Linked DNA regions of Calidifontibacter indicus. The protein of the gene in region 1 binds, or shares a complex with, the protein of each later gene. Links are inferred from orthologs where the notes say so. Each region holds a gene or a part of one and is shown on either strand. Other genes may lie near its edges. The genes, in order: DFJ65_RS09210 and DFJ65_RS16155.

Region 1 (8,325 bases):
GACCTACACCTCACCCTGAAGCACGCCCACTGGAATGTCGTCGGGCCCTTCTTCATCGGCGTCCACGAAATGATCGACCCGCAGGTGCTGCTCGTCCGTGGCTACGCGGACGAGGTCGCCGAGCGCATCGCCGCCCTCGGCGCCTCCCCCGGCGGCCGGGTCGGTGACATCATCCGCGATCGCGACTGGGACGACTACGACATCGAGCGCGACTCGGTCGGCGCGCACCTCGGCGCCCTCGACAAGGTCTACGAAGGCGTCATCACCAGCAATCGCAAGGTGATCGAGGAACTCGAGGACCTCGACCCGGTCACCCAGGACATGGTGATCGGTCACACCGCCGAGCTGGAGAAGTTCCAGTGGTTCGTGCGGGCCCACCTGGAGAGCTACACCGGCGTCCTGGCGGACGCGGGCACCACCACCGAGAAGGGCGCGGCGGCAAAAACCCGTAAGCCCTGACCGCTCGCCCCGACGACCCGGATGGGAGTCGCATGACGCACTACGACGCGGTGATCGTCGGCGCGGGGCACCACGGCCTGGTTGCCGCCATCGAACTCGCCGAGCAGGGTTGGCAGGTGGTGGTTCTCGAGGAGCGCGATGTGGTCGGCGGGGCGGTCGCGCACCGGCAGGTGGGCGACTTCGTGATGGACGAGTTCAGCGCGTGCCATCCGCTGGCGCTGGCCTCGCCGGTGCTCAAGGGGCTCGAACTCGAGCGGTACGGCCTGCAATGGGCCCGCACCGACCGGGTCGTCGCGCACCTCGCGGACCCGTCCGACACGCACGGCGATCTGCTATCCGCGGACCCCGCGGTCACCGCCGAGCATCTCGATGCCGGACACACCGGGGACGGTCACCAATGGCGTCGGCTCGTCGAGGCGTATGACTCGGTGAAGGGGCCGCTGCTCGACGCGTTGTTGCTGCAGTGGCCCCCGATCCGCTCCCTGCCTGCGCTGGTGCGCGCGGTGGGTGGTTCCCAGCTGCTCGACTTCGCCCGGTTCGCGCTGTTGCCGGTGGAACAGCTGAGCCGGGAGCGGTTCGGTGGGTCGGCGGCACGGAACCTGTTGTCCGGCAACGCGATGCACGCCGACATCCCACCCGATGCACCCGGCAGCGGGATCTACGGCTGGATCATGACGATGCTCGCCCAGGACGTCGGTTTCCCTTCGCCCCGCGGCGGCACCGGCGGCCTGGCGCAGGCTCTGGCCGCCCGCGCGCAGGCGTCCGGGGTGCAGATCCGCACCGGCGATCGGGTGACCCGGATCGAGACTTCCGGGGACCGCGTGCAGGGCGTGCAGACCGCTTCCGGTGAGGCTCTGCGAGCACGCGTCGTGATCGCCGACACCAGCGCGCCGATGTTGTACGGGGAACTGCTCGACGACGTCCCGGCCGGCATCCGGGCCCGGATGGACCGCTTCACCTGGGACCTGCCGACGGTCAAACTCAACCTCGGGTTGTCCGCACCAATGCCCTGGACGGCGGCGGCTGCCCGAGGCACCGGCGTGGTCCATGTCGGCGGCGACCACCGCGAGCTCGTCACCTGGAGTGCCGAGCTGAGTGCCGGGCGGATCCCGCATCACCCGTTCGCCCTGATCGGGCAGATGACGACCATCGACCCCAGCCGATCCCCCGCGGGGACCGAGGCGCTGTGGCTGTACACCCACCTGCCCCGCGGCCTCGAGGACGAGGACGCCGCGGCCGAACTGATCGGGCGGTCTGAGCAGATGCTCGATCGGTTCGCTCCCGGCTGGCGTGACCTGGTGGTCGAGCGCTGGGACCAGACCCCCCGAAGCCTCGCGCAGGCCGACGCCAACCTCGGGCGGGGCGCGGTCGGCGGCGGCACCATGCAGCTGTTCCAGCAGGCGATGTGGCGCCCGGTGACCGGTCTGGGCGGCCCACGCACCTACGTCCGCGGCCTCTATCTGGGCAGCGCCGCGATCCACCCGGGCGGCGGCGTGCACGGCGGTGCCGGGCACATGGCGGCCCACGCGGCGCTGCGCGACCGGGGTGTGGTCGGCCGCGGTGCAGGCCTGGTCGGTCGACGACTCCGCCGCATCATCGACAACACCACGCCGCGCTTCTGACGCCGGCACCAATCACACGGAGGAACTCCATGGACACGTTGCAGGTTCGACACACCACCAGCGCCTCGCCCGAAGCGGTGTGGGACGTGCTCGCGGACGGCTGGCGGTACCCCTGCTGGGTGGTGGGCGCGTCCAGGATGCGGGCGGTCGAGCGGGGCTTCCCCGCCGCGGGCACCAAGTTGCATCACAGCGTCGGTTCCTGGCCGCTGCTGCTGGACGACGACACCGAGGTGCTCGAGTCGCAGCCCGCTCGGCTGCTGCGTATCCGGGCGAAGACGCGCCCGTTCGGTACCGCGGTGGTCACCCTGACGCTGGAACCAGCCGCGGACGGCGGCACCACGATCACGATGGCCGAGGACGCGGACAGCGGGCCGATCAAGGCCGTACCCATGGTCGCCCGGCAGGCCGCAATCACCCCACGCAACCGCGAGTCCATGCTCCGTCTGGCCCTGCTCGCCGAACGCGCCGACCAACCCTGACCGGATTTTCTGAAGTTCGCGGTCGGCTCCGGGCGGCGAATGCAGTGGCCCCGCCCACCGACGCGGTCGGGGCCACTGCGTTCCGGCTGATCAGTCCCGGCGATCCTTGTCGCGGAACACCTGGATCAGGTCTTGCTGCCCTGGTTCATGAGGCACCGGCCACCGCGACCGGCTCGGAGGTGAACCAGAGCGGCGTCGGCGGTCGATACACCTTCATGGGCGACATCAACCCGTTCCCCGGGTTCCGGGCACCCGCAACGGGCTGCTGACGCAGGGTGACCCACCCGTACCCGCGGCGTTCCTGCGGGTACGTGAGCAGGCACCAAGCGGCGCCCGACGGATTCATTCCGTCGGGCGCCGTCTCGTCGATCGGGATCCGATCAGGTCAGTAGGTCTCCCCCGCCTCGGCCTTGGCCACCAGCGAGGCCGGCGGGTTGAACTGCGGGCCGTAGCGATCGGCAAGTTCACGAGCGCGGGCGACGAAGCCGGCAAGACCGCCCTCGTACCCGTTCATGTACTGCACGACGCCGCCGGTCCAGCCGGGGAACCCGATACCGAAGATCGAACCGATGTTGGCGTCCTCGACCGAACGCAGCACGCCCTCGTCGAAGCACTTCACCGTCTCGAGCGCTTCGGCGAACAGCATGCGCTCCTTCATGTCCTCGAACGGGAGTTCCTTGTCGCCAGCGAACTTCTCGACCAGGCCCTTCCACAGGCCGGTGCGCTTGCCGTCGGCGTAGTCGTAGAAGCCGGCGCCGCCGAGCTTGCCCTTGCGGCCCTGCTCGATCACCGAGTCAACGATGGCGTAGGCGGGGTGCTCGTAGTAGGAGTCCCCCTTGCCGTCGGCCACGAGACCGTCGCGGGTCTCCTTCTGGATCTTGCTCATCAGCGTCAGGTTGAGCTCGTCGGCGAGCTGCAGCGGCGCGGCCGGGTAGCCCGCCTGCAGACCGGCCTGCTCGACCGACTGCGGGTGCACCCCCTCGCCGACCATCGCGATGGCCTCGTTCAGGAAGGTTCCGATGACGCGGCTGGTGAAGAACCCGCGGCTGTCGTTGACCACGATCGGGGTCTTGCGGATCTGCTGCGCGATGTCGAACGCCTTCGCCAGCGTCTCGTCGCTGGTCTTGTCGCCGGCGATGATCTCCAGCAGCGGCATCTTGTCGACCGGGGAGAAGAAGTGCAGACCGATGAAGTTCTCCGGCTTCTGCACGCCGTCGGCGAGGCCAGTGATCGGCAGGGTCGAGGTGTTCGAGCCGAGCACGGCGTCGGCGTTGACGACCTCCTCGATCTCCCGAAAGACCTTGTGCTTCAGCTCGACGCTCTCGAAGACGGCCTCGATCACGAGGTCGCACCCGGCGAGGTCGCCGGCGTCGGCGGTCGGCGTGATGCGCGCGAGCACCTCGTCCGCCTGCTCCTGGCTCGACTTGCCGCGCGCGACAGCCTTGTCGAAAAGGCTTGCCGAGTAACCCTTTCCGCGCTCGGCCGCCTCCAGCGAGACGTCCTTGAGCACGACCTCCATGCCGCCGCGGGCACAGACGTACGCGATGCCGGCGCCCATCATTCCGGCCCCCAGCACACCCACCTTCTTCGCGGTGTACTTCGGCTGGTCGGCGGGCCGACTGCCGCCCCGGTTGATGTGTTCGAGGTCGAAGAAGAACGCCTTGATCATGTTCTTCGAGACCGGTCCGGTGACCAGCTCGGTCAGGTAGCGCGACTCGATCACGAGCGCGGTGTCGAAGTCGACCTGCGCGCCCTCGACCGCGGCAGCGAGGATCGCCCGCGGCGCCGGGTAGTTCGCACCCTTGAGCTGCTTGCGCAGGTTCGCCGGGAAAGCCGGCAGGTTGGCCGCGAACGCGGGGTTCGTCGGCGTGCCGCCCGGAATCTTGTATCCCTTGACGTCCCAGGGCTGCTGGGCCTCGGGGTTGGCGGCGATCCATGCCTTCGCCGCCGGCACCAACTCCTCGACGCTGCCCACGACCTCGTCGACCAGTCCGAGCTCGAGGGCGTCCTTGGCGGCATAGCGGGTGCCCTGGAGCAGCACCTTCAGCAGCGCGTCGGCGATGCCGAGCATGCGGACGGTGCGCACGACCCCGCCACCGCCGGGCAACAGACCGAGGGTCACCTCGGGCAGCCCGACCTGGGCGCCCTTGACGTCGGCGATGACGCGGTGGTGGGTGGCAAGAGCGATCTCCAGGCCGCCGCCCATCGCGGCACCGTTGATCGCCGCCACGACGGGCTTGCCGAGGGTCTCGAGGGCACGCATCTGCGCCTTGACCTCGCCGATCCCTTCGAAGAACTCCTGCGCCTGCTCCTTGCGGGTGGCCATCAGGTCGTGGAGGTCGCCACCGGCGAAGAAGGTCTTCTTCGCCGAGGTGATGACGACGCCGGTGATGTCGTCCTTCTCGGCGACCAACCGGTCGACGGCGGTGCGCATCGAGGCGATGTAGTCGGCGTTCATCGTGTTGGCCGACTGGTTCGGGTCGTCCATGGTGAGGACGACGACGCCGTCGCCGTCCTTCTGGTAACGAATCGTGTTCGAGTTGCTCATCAGTTCGATTTCCTTGGTTCGCAGCCTGTTTCGCGCGTTCAGACGCGCTCGATGAGAGTGGCGACACCCATACCGCCGCCGATGCAGAGGGTGACGACCGCACGCTTCTGGTCACGCCGCTCGAGCTCGTCGACCATCGTGCCGAGGATCATCGCGCCGGTCGCACCCAGTGGGTGCCCCATCGCGATCGCGCCGCCGTTGACGTTGAGCTTCTCGTCCGGGATGCCGATGTCGCGCTGGTACTTCAGCACGACCGACGCGAAGGCTTCGTTGATCTCGAACAGGTCGACGTCGTCGGCGGTGATGCCGGCGGTGTCGAACAGCTTGCGGGTGGCCGGCGTCGGACCGGTGAGCATGATCGTCGGGTCGGCGCCGCTGGTGGCGGTGGCCACGATGCGGGCGCGCGGAGTGAGCCCGAGCTCCTGACCGATCTGCTCCGAACCGACGAGCACGAGCGCGGCCCCGTCGACGATGCCGGAGGAGTTACCGCCGGTGTGGACGTGGTTGATCCGCTCGACCGCGTGGTACTTCTGCAGCGCGACGGCGTCGAACCCGCCAGCCTCACCCATCCCGGCGAACGCCGGCTTCAGCGACCCGAGGCTCTCGACGGTGGAATCGGGACGCATGTGCTCGTCGTGGTCGAGCACGACCAGCCCGTTGCGGTCGACCACCGGCACGACCGAGCGGGAGAAGTAGCCGTTCGCCCAGGCCTTCGCCGCCAACTGCTGAGAACGCACGGCATAGGCATCGACGTCCTCCCGGCTGAAGCCCTCGATCGTGGCGATCAGGTCGGCCCCGATGCCCTGCGGCACGAAATAGGAGTCGTAATTCGTCGCCGGGTCGTTCGCCCAGGCGCCGCCGTCCGACCCGATCGGCACACGCGACATCGACTCGACCCCACCGGCGATCACCAGGTGGTCCCAGCCGGAGAGCACCTTCTGGGCCGCGGTGTTGACCGCCTCGAGGCCCGATGCGCAGAACCGGTTCAGCTGGACGCCACCGACCGTGTCGGGCAGGCCGGCCGCGATCGCCGCGGTGCGCGCGATGACCGAGCCCTGGTCGCCCACCGGCGAGACGACGCCGAGCACGACGTCGTCGATGCGCGCGGGGTCGAGCGAAGGGTTACGGCGACGCAGTTCGTCGATGAGGCCGACGACGAGGTCGATCGGCTTGGTGCCGTGCAGGGAACCCCCGCGGTTGCGACCGCGCGGGGTGCGGATCGCGTCGTACACGAATGCTTCGGTGCTCATCGAGAGCGGTCCTTTCGGAGCAGGTCGAACGCCGCCGTTCCGGGGCGTGATCCGAGTATCGGCGGGCTGTTGACAGAGTGTCAACAGTGCGTCCACGATGGCGACCGACACGCCCGCAACGGATGCACGAGGCCACCATGACCGACGCCCAGGTCCGGTTCGAGATCACCGGACACACAGCGCTCATCACGCTCGACCGACCCGATGCGCGCAATGCGTACACCAACCAGATGGCGAACGAACTCGCCGCGGCACTGGTCGCCGCGAACCGGGACGACGCCGTCCGCGTGATCGTGCTGACGGGTGCAGGCAGCGACTTCTGCGTCGGCGCCGACCTCAGCGCCCTCGGCGGCGGCCGGATCACGGACGCAACCGAAGAACTCGAGCCGGCCTCCCGCGTCACCCGGCCGATGTACGAATCGGACAAACCCGTCATCGCCGCCGTGCGCGGAGCCGCCGTCGGGGTCGGGTCGACGATGATCCTTCCCGCCGACTTCCGGATCGCGGCCGACGACAGCCGCTTCGGGTTCGTCTTCGGCCGGCGCGGCCTCTTCCCCGAGGGCGGCTCGGTCTGGTTCCTCCCCCGCCTGGTCGGCATGGGCCGCGCCACCGACTGGATGGTCAGCGGACGACTGATCCCTGCCGCGGAGGCACTCGCGGCAGGGCTCGTCACCGAGTTGCGCCCGGCGGACGAAGTGCTCGAACGGGCGCTCGAACTCGCCGAGGAACTCGCCACCGTCACAGCTCCGGTGTCCGTTGCCGTCATCCGCAAGGGGCTGCACCGGATCAGTGCTCTCCCCTCCCCCGATGCGGCGTTCGATCTCGACTCGCGGCTCATCGCCTCCTGCGGGTCGAGCGCCGACACCGCCGAGGGCGTCACCTCCTTCCTGGAGCGGCGCGCCCCGCAGTTCCCCGGCCGGGTCGCGGACGACCTGCCGGACTTCCTTCCGTGGTGACCGGGACGGCGGGTCGGCACCGCCGGCTCGAGGCCGACGCGCGCCGCGAGGAGATCCTCGGCTGCGCCGTGCGGCTGTTCGGTGAGCGCCCGTATTCGCAGGTGTCGACGATCGAGCTCGCCGACGCGGCCGGGGTCACCCGTGGTCTGATCCACCACTATTTCGGCACCAAACGCGACCTCTACCTCGAGGTCGTGCGGGCGATGGTGTTGGTGCCGAACATCGACGACGCCGACGTGCCGCAGGACCGCCCGGTGCGGGAGCGCGTCGAGCACAGCGTCGACTGGTTCCTGGACACCGTCGCGCGCCACGGGCGCACCTACATCGCCGTCACCGGGCCCGAGGGCATTGCGGGCGACTCGGAGGTGGAACGGATCCTGGCCACCGCCGACGACATCGCCGCCCGGAAGATCCTGCAGATGGTGGGCCTCGGCACCGACAGCACGGAGCACTCACCCGAGCGCGCCGCGTTGCGGGCCTACTGCCTCATGGCGAAGGGCGCCGTCCGCGAGTGGCTGCGGTCGGACACGCTCACCCGCGCCCAGGCGCACCTGCTGCTCACGGAGTCGCTGATCGCGATCGTCGGCGACGTGTTGCCGGCGGTCACCGGCGACCACAGCGGCACCGAGGGGCATACCGTTCAACCATGACACGCCGTGTCCTCAGCATGGACGACCTGCCCGCACCCGAGCCCTACCGGCTGCTCACCGCGTTGGTTGTGCCTCGCCCGATCGCGTGGGTTTCCACCCTGGACGCGCAAGGCCGCGCCAACCTCGCGCCGCACTCGTTCTTCACCGTCGCCTCCGGGGCGCCGCCGATCGTCCAGTTCACCTCGGTCGGGCGCAAGGACTCGCTGCGCAACATCGAGGCCACGGGTGAGTTCGTGGTGAATCTCGCCTCCCGCGCGCTGCTGGAACCGATGAACGCCACGTCGGCGACCGCGCCGCCGGAGGTCGACGAGTTCGAGCTGGCCGGACTCGAGAAGGAACGGTCGACCAAGGTGGCACCGTG
Region 2 (8,236 bases), 1.5 Mb from region 1 along the record:
CAGCCGTCTTCTTCGCGTCTTCGCATTCGGGAATCGGCGGCGTCGAAGTCACACTGATGGGCACAACCACAGGGTTGTGATCGGTGCTGTCGCTGCCGTCCTGCGTGTGGTCCCAGACCACGGTGAGCGTTGCCGTGAACACGTCGTTGGCACTGTTGCCGTTGTTCGTGGCGTTGAAGCCCACGTCGCGGCATTGGTTCGCCGGGATGAGCATCGGGAACTGGTTTGGGTTCGGGGCGTATGCAACGTTGGTGCCCGATAGCACGTAGGAAACGGTGTGGATCCAGATGTCGACCGGCGACGGGTTGCACACCGTGAAGTTGAAGACGTAACCCTTGAACCAGACGGGCTTGCAGCTGTTGCCCGGGATCTTGTTCGCGCTCTTGTAGGTGAACGTCGGAGGTACCTGGATCGAGCTGGCCAGCGCCGGCGCAGCGGACGCGAGGGCAACGGTCGGGACGCTCCACGCGGCGCCCTTGGCGAGCGTGCGTCGTGAGATCGAGCGATCCGGTGTACGAGTGTCAGCCATGTTGTTATCCCCTGAAAATTTCCCGAAGTGTCCGCGCTGTGGGTCAGGTTCACCGGCCGAAGCCGAGGGTCACCATCGCCGAGCAGTGCCAGCGTAGCCCCGAGTGGGCCCTCTAGCACAAGGGTTTGCACAAAGTCACATCCCCGCGCCGATACTACAGGTATCCAAATGAGGTCCCGCTACCCCCGTGTGGTCTCCCGCCAGCGGCCTCGAACACCCTGGGAGGTCTCGATCGCGGCGCTCGCCCTAGCGGGCTCGCACCTACTCGACCAGCGGGTTGTTGATGCACCCGTCGAAACGAAGCAGGTCGAGCACCCGCACTGCCGGAGTGGCACCCACCGGACCACAGCGCCAGGCTCACCGCGGCGGGACGCACGAAACCCCCGGCGCTCACTCCCCACCGGCACGAAGCAGGTCGAGCACCCGCACTGCCGGAGGTGGCACCCACCAGACCACAGCGCCAGGCTCACCGCGGCGGGACGCACGAAACCCCCGGCGCGAGCGCCGGGGGTTTCGACTGCGAAGGAGCCGCGAAGAGACTTATCGGGTCTCGCGGTGCGCGGTGTGCTTGCCGCAACGCGGGCAGAACTTGGCCATCTCCAACCGGTCGGGGTTGTTGCGGCGGTTCTTCTTGGTGATGTAGTTGCGCTCCTTGCAGTCCACGCACGCCAAGGTGATCTTGGGACGGATGTCTGCGCTCTTGCTAGCCACGGGGCAACCTGCTCTCGAAAACGAATGAATATGGGTACTGCTTGGGATTTGGTAGCGGGAGCGGGGCTCGATCCCGCGACCTCACGATTATGAGTCGTGCGCTCTAACCAGCTGAGCTACCCCGCCAGGGGGAACACATCTGCCTCGGAGTTCATTCCAAGGCCCTGACGTGGACCAGAGCCCCCAAACGGAATCGAACCGTTGACCTTCTCCTTACCATGGAGACGCTCTGCCGACTGAGCTATAGGGGCCTGCCTCCACCGACGTCCGGGGTGTTCCCGAACCGCTCGGTAGCGCAGCGAAGAGATTACCGGACGTCTGCTCGATTCACGAAATCGAGCCGTCGGCGCCCGCGCTGACGACGGTTCCGACGGCGTGGACGGTGCCCTCGCGGGCCGACCGGAGCACGAGGTTCCAGCCGGTGGCGGTCTCTCCGGCGACGAACTTGACCTTGCCCGGGATGAGCACCGGCTTCTTGAACTCGACGGAGAGGGTGTAGCGCTCGGGCAGGCGGTTCTCGACGGCGGCGAGCATCTTCGACTTGCTCCACATGCCGTGGACGATGGTGGTCGGGAAGCCGAGCGCCTTCGCGGTGAGCGGGTGCATGTGGATCGGGTTGACGTCGCCGGAGACGGCAGCGTACCGGCGTCCGAGGTCGGCGGTGAGCGCCCAGGTGACGCCGGGGCCGTCGGCCGGCTCGGGTTCGTCGGCCTTGAGCGGCACCTCGCCGGGCACTTTCTGGCCGCGGAACAGGTAGGTGGACACCTCGTCCATGACGACCTCGTCACCGACCTTGACGGTGGCGATGAAGTCGGCCTGCGCGCCGCGGAAGTGCGGGCGCAGGTTGTCGACCCGCACCTCGATGTCGAGCACCTCGAGGGCGTCGACGCGGCGGTGCTGGGTGATCGTGTTGGACAGGTGCACGCTGCCCATCAGCGGGTACGGGAACTCCTTGTCGGCCATCAGGCTGACCTGGAGCGGGAACACCAGCACGTGCAGGTAGGTGGACGGCACGAGGTGGGTCACCGGGAACCCGCACACCTGGTCGTAGGCGGCGAGCGCGCCCTGGTCGATGCGTACGCCGTGCTGGACGACGCGGACGTCGGGCAGCGTGCGGCCTTTGCGGACGAAGCCGGTGGCGGCGGCCTTGGCCAGGATCGGACCCAGCGTGGGCGTCGCCTTCAGTTCGATGGTTCTGGTCATCGTTGCTTCCTGTTCCTGCGTCTTGCCCGTGCGTCCCGTCGCCGGCGGTGGGCCGGCGACGGGACGGTCAGGAGTGACGGTATCTGTGAGACCGATCTGTTCGGACGGGTCGCTCAGGCGCCGAGCTGCGACTGGCCGCAGACGCGCAGCACCTGGCCGGTGACCGCGGCCGAGCTCGGCTCGGCGAAGAAGGCGATGGCCTCGCCCACGTCGACCGGCTGGCCGCCCTGCAGCAGCGAGTTGAGGCGCCGTCCGACCTCGCGGGTGCCCATCGGGATCTTCGCGGTCATCTCGGTCTCGATGAAGCCCGGCGCGACGGCGTTGACGGTGATCTTGCGGTCGGCGAGCTCCTGCGACAGCTGGCGCACCATGCCGATGACGCCGGCCTTGGACGCGGCGTAGTTGGACTGGCCGCGGTTGCCACCGATGCCGCTGATGGAGGCGACGGACACGATCCGGCCGCCGTCCTTCAGGCCACCCTTGACGGACGGGTCGAGCAGCACCTTGTTCATCCGGAACTGCGACTGCAGGTTGACGTCGAGCACCGAACCCCAGCGGGCCTCGTCGGTGTTGACGAACAGCTTGTCGCGGGTGATGCCGGCGTTGTGCACGATGATGTCGAGCTTGTCGGCGTGCTGGGCGACGGCCTTGGCGATGCGTTCGCCCGCGTCGGGCGAGGTGATGTCGAGCTGCAGGGCGGTCGCGCCGATGGAGTTGGCGACCTTGGCGAGGGAATCGCCGGCGGCCGGGATGTCGACGGCGATGACCTTCGCGCCGGCGCGGGCGAAGACCTTCGCGATCTCGGCACCGATGCCGCGGGCGGCGCCGGTGATGACGGCGACCTCGCCGGCGAGCGGCACGTGCACGTCCTCGACGGTCGGCACGTCGCCGGCGTCGATCGTCACCGGCTGACCCGACACGTAGGCCGAGCGCGCCGACAGGAAGAAGCGCAGCGGGCCGGCGAGCGCGTCGTCCGATGCCTGCTCACCGATGCGCAGCAGGTTGGCGGTGCCACCGGCGCGCATCTCCTTGCCGAGGCTGCGGGTGATGCCCTCGAGCGCCTGCTGGGTGGCGGCGGCCTCGACGTCGGTCTCCTGGGCCGGCACGGCGCTGAGCACGATGATGCGGCCGTTCTTGCCGAGCGACTTCATCGCGGGGCCGACGGTGGCGCGCAGCTGCTGCAGTTCGTCGATGGTGCGAGCCGCGGTGGCGTCGAAGACGATCGCCGACAGCTTGCTGTCGTAGGTCGAATCGGCCTGTGCCTCAACGACGCTCACACCCGAGTCGGCGAGCACCTTGCGCACGACCTCGAGCGCCGGGGCCTCGCCGACGCCGGCGATGGCGGCCGGACCTTCGAGGAGGTCTTGGCCGACCTTGTAGCGGCGCAGGACCGTCGGCTGCGGCAGGCCGACGGTGCCGGCGATCTTCTTGCCGAAGCCGCCGTTCACGAACTTGGTGTATCCGTCAGTCACTTGGATCCCTCCAGAATTGCGACGACGCCCTGGCCGCCGGCTGCACAGATAGAGATGAGGCCGCGGCTGCCTTCGCCCTTTTCGTGGAGCATCTTCGCCAGCAAGGCGACGATGCGGCCGCCGGTGGCCGCGAACGGGTGTCCGGCGGCCAGCGAGGAGCCGTTGACGTTGAGCTTGGCGCGGTCGATCGACCCGAGCGGGGTGTCGAGGCCGAGCTTGGTCTTGCAGAACTCCGCGTCTTCCATCGCGGCCAGGTGGCACAGCACGGTCGACGCGAACGCCTCGTGGATCTCGTAGTAGTCGAAGTCCTGCAGCGTGAGGTTGTTGCGCTCGAGCAGTCGGGCGATGGCGTACGGCGGGGCCATCAACAGCCCCTCGTTGCCGTGCACGTAGTCCACAGCCGCGGTCTCGGCGTCGACGAAACGGGCCAGCGGTGCGAGACCGTGGTCGTGCGCCCACTCCTGCGAGCCGAGCAGCACCGCGGAGGCGCCGTCGGTGAGCGGGGTCGAGTTGCCCGCCGTCATCGTGGCTCCCTCGCCCTTGCCGAAGACCGGCTTGAGGGTGGCGAGCTTCTCGACCGAGGAGTCGGGGCGCAGGTTCTGGTCCTTGGTGAGACCGAGATAGGGGGTGACGAGGTCGTCGAAGAAGCCGCGGTCGTAGGCGGCGGCGAGGTTGTGGTGCGAGGCGACCGCGAGCTCGTCCTGAGCCTCGCGGGTGATGCCCCACTCCTTGGCGGTGATCGCCATGTGCTCGCCCATCGACAGGCCGGTGCGCGGCTCGGAGTTCTTGGGCTGCTCGGGCGCGAGCTGGTTGGGGCGCACCTTCAGCAGGGCCTGCACGCGCTGCGCGGGGCTCTTGGCGTAGTTGGCCTTGAGCAGCGTCTTGCGCAGGTCGTCGTTGACGGCCAGCGGGGCGTCGGACGTCGTGTCGGTGCCACCGGCGATGCCGGAGTCGATCTGACCGAGCGCGATCTTGTTGGCCACCTGCACCACGGCCTGCAGGCCGGTGCCGCACGCCTGCTGCACGTCGTACGCGGGGGTGGTCGGGTCGAGGTGCGAGCCGAGCACGCACTCGCGAGTCAGGTTGAAGTCGCGGGCGTGCTTGATGACGGCACCCGCGGCGACCTCGCCGAGTCGCTCGCCATTGAGGCTGAAGCGGGCCACCAGACCGTCGATCACGGCGGTGAGCATGTCCTGGTTGGACGCCTTCAGGTACTTGCCGCCCGAGCGGGCGAACGGAATGCGGTTTCCGCCGATGACGTAGACGTCACGCGCGCTGGAACTCATGTGGGTCACTCCCGTGGTTCGATGATCGGACGGCGTCTGCGCCGTCGAAATTTACCGATACCCAGAGTAGCAGGTACGCAGAGTTTCAGATACTCTTGGCAGATCATGACTTCGGAGACCAACCGCCTCGACGGCCGCGACACCCGTTGGACGACCCACCGGGTGCAGCGGCGCCGACAACTCGTCGAAGCCGCGATCAAGGCCATCCGCAAACACGGCGCGACCGTCGGCATGGACGACATCGCGGCCACCGCGGGCACCTCCAAGACCGTGATCTACCGCCACCTCGGCGACCGGCTCGGGCTCTATCTCGCGGTCGTCGAGGCGGTCGACTCACTGATCCTCAGCGACTTCGACAAGGCGATCTCCTCCGGCATCGACCCCGACGACCCCGCCTCGCTGCGTGACGCCGACCCGCACGCGGTGCTGGTCGCGGTGATCGACAGCTACCTGCGACTGGTCGAGAACGACCCCGAGGTCTACCGGTTCGTCGTCCGCCGTCCGCTGGTCGACCTGCCCGCCGAGGCCGACCCGGTCGCCGGGCTGACCGACGCGATCGCCGGACGGCTGTCCGAACTGTTCACCGCGGCGCTCACGGCGGCCGGCCGCGACACCTCCCCCGCACGCACGTGGGGGCACGCGCTCGTCGGATACGTGCGCGAGGCCGCCGACCGCTGGCTCGCCGACCCCGACCGTCCGCCCCGTGCGCAGGTCGTGCAACACCTCGCCGAGTTCGCGTCCGTCGGGCTCACCGGCGTGCTGCGTCCGGTCGACGGAGCCGAAGCCGCCACTACTTCCGACCTCTCCCCTCGAAACCGATGACCTCGAGTCACTCGACGAACGGAGTCCCACCGATGAATGACCCCATCGCCACCGGCCTGCGCGACGCCCTTGACGGCCACTACCGCGAGATCCGCGAGGAGTTCCGCGGCCAGGCCGACCCGGCCCTGCTGCTGGGCGACCCGGGCGCCTCCACCCAGGAGCAGCGCGAGCGCGTCACCGACCAACTCGGCAAGATCGCGGCGCTCGGCCACGGACGCGTCGGCTTCCCGGCGGCCTACGGCGGCACCCACGACTACGGCGCGTCGTGCGCACTGTTCGAGATGCAGGGCTACGGCGACCTGTCGCTGCTGGTCAAGGGCGGCGTGCAGTTCGGGCTCTTCGGCGGCGCCGTGGCCCGGCTCGGCTCGGCCCGCCACCACGACAAGGTGCTCAGCGGCATCATGAACGCCGAGATCCTCGGGTCGTTCGCGATGACCGAGATCGGCCACGGCTCCAACGTGCAGCGCCTGGAGACCACGATCACCTTCGACCCGGCCACCGACGAACTCGTCGTCGACTCCCCCACCCCGAGCGCCGCGAAGACCTACATCGGCAACGCCGCCAAGGACGCGCGGATGGCCGTCGTCTTCGGTCAACTGCGCACCCCGGCCGGCGACTCGTTCGCCGAGTACGGCGTGCACGCCGTCCTGATGGATGTGCGCGACGGCGAGGGCAACCCGATCAAGGGCGTCACCATCGGCGACAACGGCGTCAAGGGCGGCCTGCCCGGCGTCGACAACGGCACCTTCAGCTTCGATCAGGTGCGCATCCCGCGCGAGGCGCTGCTCAACAAGTTCGCCGACCTCGACTCCGACGGCACCTACCACTCCGACATCGCCAACGAGAACGCACGCTTCTTCACCATGCTCGGCACCCTCGTCCGCGGACGTGTGTGTGTGGGCGGCGGCGCGGCGAGCGCCGGCAAGAAGGGGCTGGCCATCGCGCTGCGCTACGGGGCGCGGCGCCGGCAGTTCGAGGCGCCCGGCGCCGAGCAGGAGATCGTCGTGCTCGACTACCTGGCCCACCAGCGCAAGCTGTTCCCGCTGCTGGCGAAGTCGTACGCGCTGACCTTCGCCCAGAACTCCGTCACCGAGACGCTGCAGGAGCTCCACGGCACCCCGCTGCCCGACGGTCAGGAGCACCCGAAGGAAGCGATCCGCGAGCTCGAGACCCGGGTGGCCGGGCTCAAGGCGGTCAGCACCTGGCACGCCATCGAGGCACTGCAGACCGCGCGCGAGGCCTGCGGCGGCGCCGGCTTCATCGCCGAGAATCAGCTCACCCAGGCCCGTGCCGACGTCGATGTGTTCGCCACCTTCGAGGGCGACAACACGGTGCTGCTGCAGCTGGTCGCCAAGGGTCTGCTCACCGAGTACAAGGAGATGTTCGGCGACCTCGCGATGGCCGACCTCGCCGGACTCGTCACCAAGCAGGTCGCCGAGGGTCTGGTCGAGCGCACCGCCGGCCGTGCCGGGCTGCAGCGTCTGCGCGACATCGCCCGCGGCCGCGACCACGAGTCGGCGATGGACGACCACGGCTGGCAGCTGTCGATGTTCGAGCAGCGCGCCGACCACGCACTGGAGACCGTCGGCAAGCGGCTGCGCAAGGCCACCAAGGACAACGGGTTCGAGCTGTTCAACGACGCTCAGGACCACGTGCTCTTCGCGGCGCGCACCCACGTCGACCGCTGCGTGCTCGAGGACTCGCTCGAGGCGCTGGAGCAGATGCCCGACGGCGACGCCAAGACGCTCATGGGCAAGGTGCTGTCGCTCTACGCGCTGTCGTCGATCGAGCAGGACAAGGCGTGGTTCCTCGAACACGGACGGCTCAACACCAGCCGCTCGCGTCAGGTGACGGCCACCGTCAACCAGTTGTGCCAGGAACTGCGTCCGTATGTGCACTCGCTGGTCGACGGCCTCGGCATCCCCGAGTCGCTGATCACCGCGCCGATCGCCACCGGCACGCCGAGCACCACCTTCGCCTGAGCCTCGGGTCTCGCCGGGAGCGGGCCCGAACCTCAACTCGCGTCAGACGCGACTTACTCAGCCGTATTCGCTCGAACCGGCGAGTAAGTCGCGTCTGACGCGACTTGGTGTCGGCAGCCGCGAGTTGGCTTGCTTAACGGCGCGGACGCGGACGGCGCAGGCCGACGACGGTGAGCACGGCGCCGACCAGCACCCATCCGGCACACCACCAGGTGGCCGCGCGGTAGGCGT

What was found.
Region 2: the proteins of DFJ65_RS09210 (region 1) and DFJ65_RS16155 are in contact, whole or in part, in a solved structure (PDB 8BNU), measured with the Escherichia coli proteins. The link is inferred for Calidifontibacter indicus from one-to-one orthologs.

Annotation. Positions count from the first base shown.
Region 1 is NZ_QTUA01000001.1:1,926,484-1,934,808, reverse strand. Bases 2,528-5,501 are described here. They hold DFJ65_RS09210 (3-hydroxyacyl-CoA dehydrogenase NAD-binding domain-containing protein), read right to left. Parts: upstream 5,109-5,501; coding sequence 2,946-5,108; downstream 2,528-2,945. Other genes in these bases: DFJ65_RS09205 (acetyl-CoA C-acetyltransferase), read right to left, coding at 5,147-5,501; DFJ65_RS09220 (SRPBCC family protein), read left to right, coding at 2,528-2,560. Also shown: DFJ65_RS09230 (Dps family protein), read left to right, coding at 1-459; DFJ65_RS09225 (phytoene desaturase family protein), read left to right, coding at 492-2,081; more of DFJ65_RS09220, read left to right, coding at 2,111-2,527; more of DFJ65_RS09205, read right to left, coding at 5,502-6,358; DFJ65_RS09200 (enoyl-CoA hydratase-related protein), read left to right, coding at 6,496-7,314; DFJ65_RS09195 (TetR/AcrR family transcriptional regulator), read left to right, coding at 7,311-7,964; DFJ65_RS09190 (flavin reductase family protein), read left to right, coding at 7,961-8,325. UniProt on the Escherichia coli protein: Catalyzes the formation of a hydroxyacyl-CoA by addition of water on enoyl-CoA. Also exhibits 3-hydroxyacyl-CoA epimerase and 3-hydroxyacyl-CoA dehydrogenase activities.
Region 2 is NZ_QTUA01000001.1:3,398,889-3,407,124, forward strand. The notes cover bases 3,057-5,941. They hold DFJ65_RS16155 (acetyl-CoA C-acetyltransferase), read right to left. Parts: upstream 5,202-5,941; coding sequence 3,912-5,201; downstream 3,057-3,911. Other genes in these bases: DFJ65_RS16150 (3-oxoacyl-ACP reductase), read right to left, coding at 3,057-3,915; DFJ65_RS16160 (TetR/AcrR family transcriptional regulator), read left to right, coding at 5,307-5,941. Also shown: DFJ65_RS16125 (hypothetical protein), read right to left, coding at 1-529; rpmG (50S ribosomal protein L33), read right to left, coding at 1,070-1,240; DFJ65_RS16145 (MaoC/PaaZ C-terminal domain-containing protein), read right to left, coding at 1,568-2,443; more of DFJ65_RS16150, read right to left, coding at 2,557-3,056; more of DFJ65_RS16160, read left to right, coding at 5,942-6,023; DFJ65_RS16165 (acyl-CoA dehydrogenase family protein), read left to right, coding at 6,056-8,005; DFJ65_RS16170 (MFS transporter), read right to left, coding at 8,139-8,236.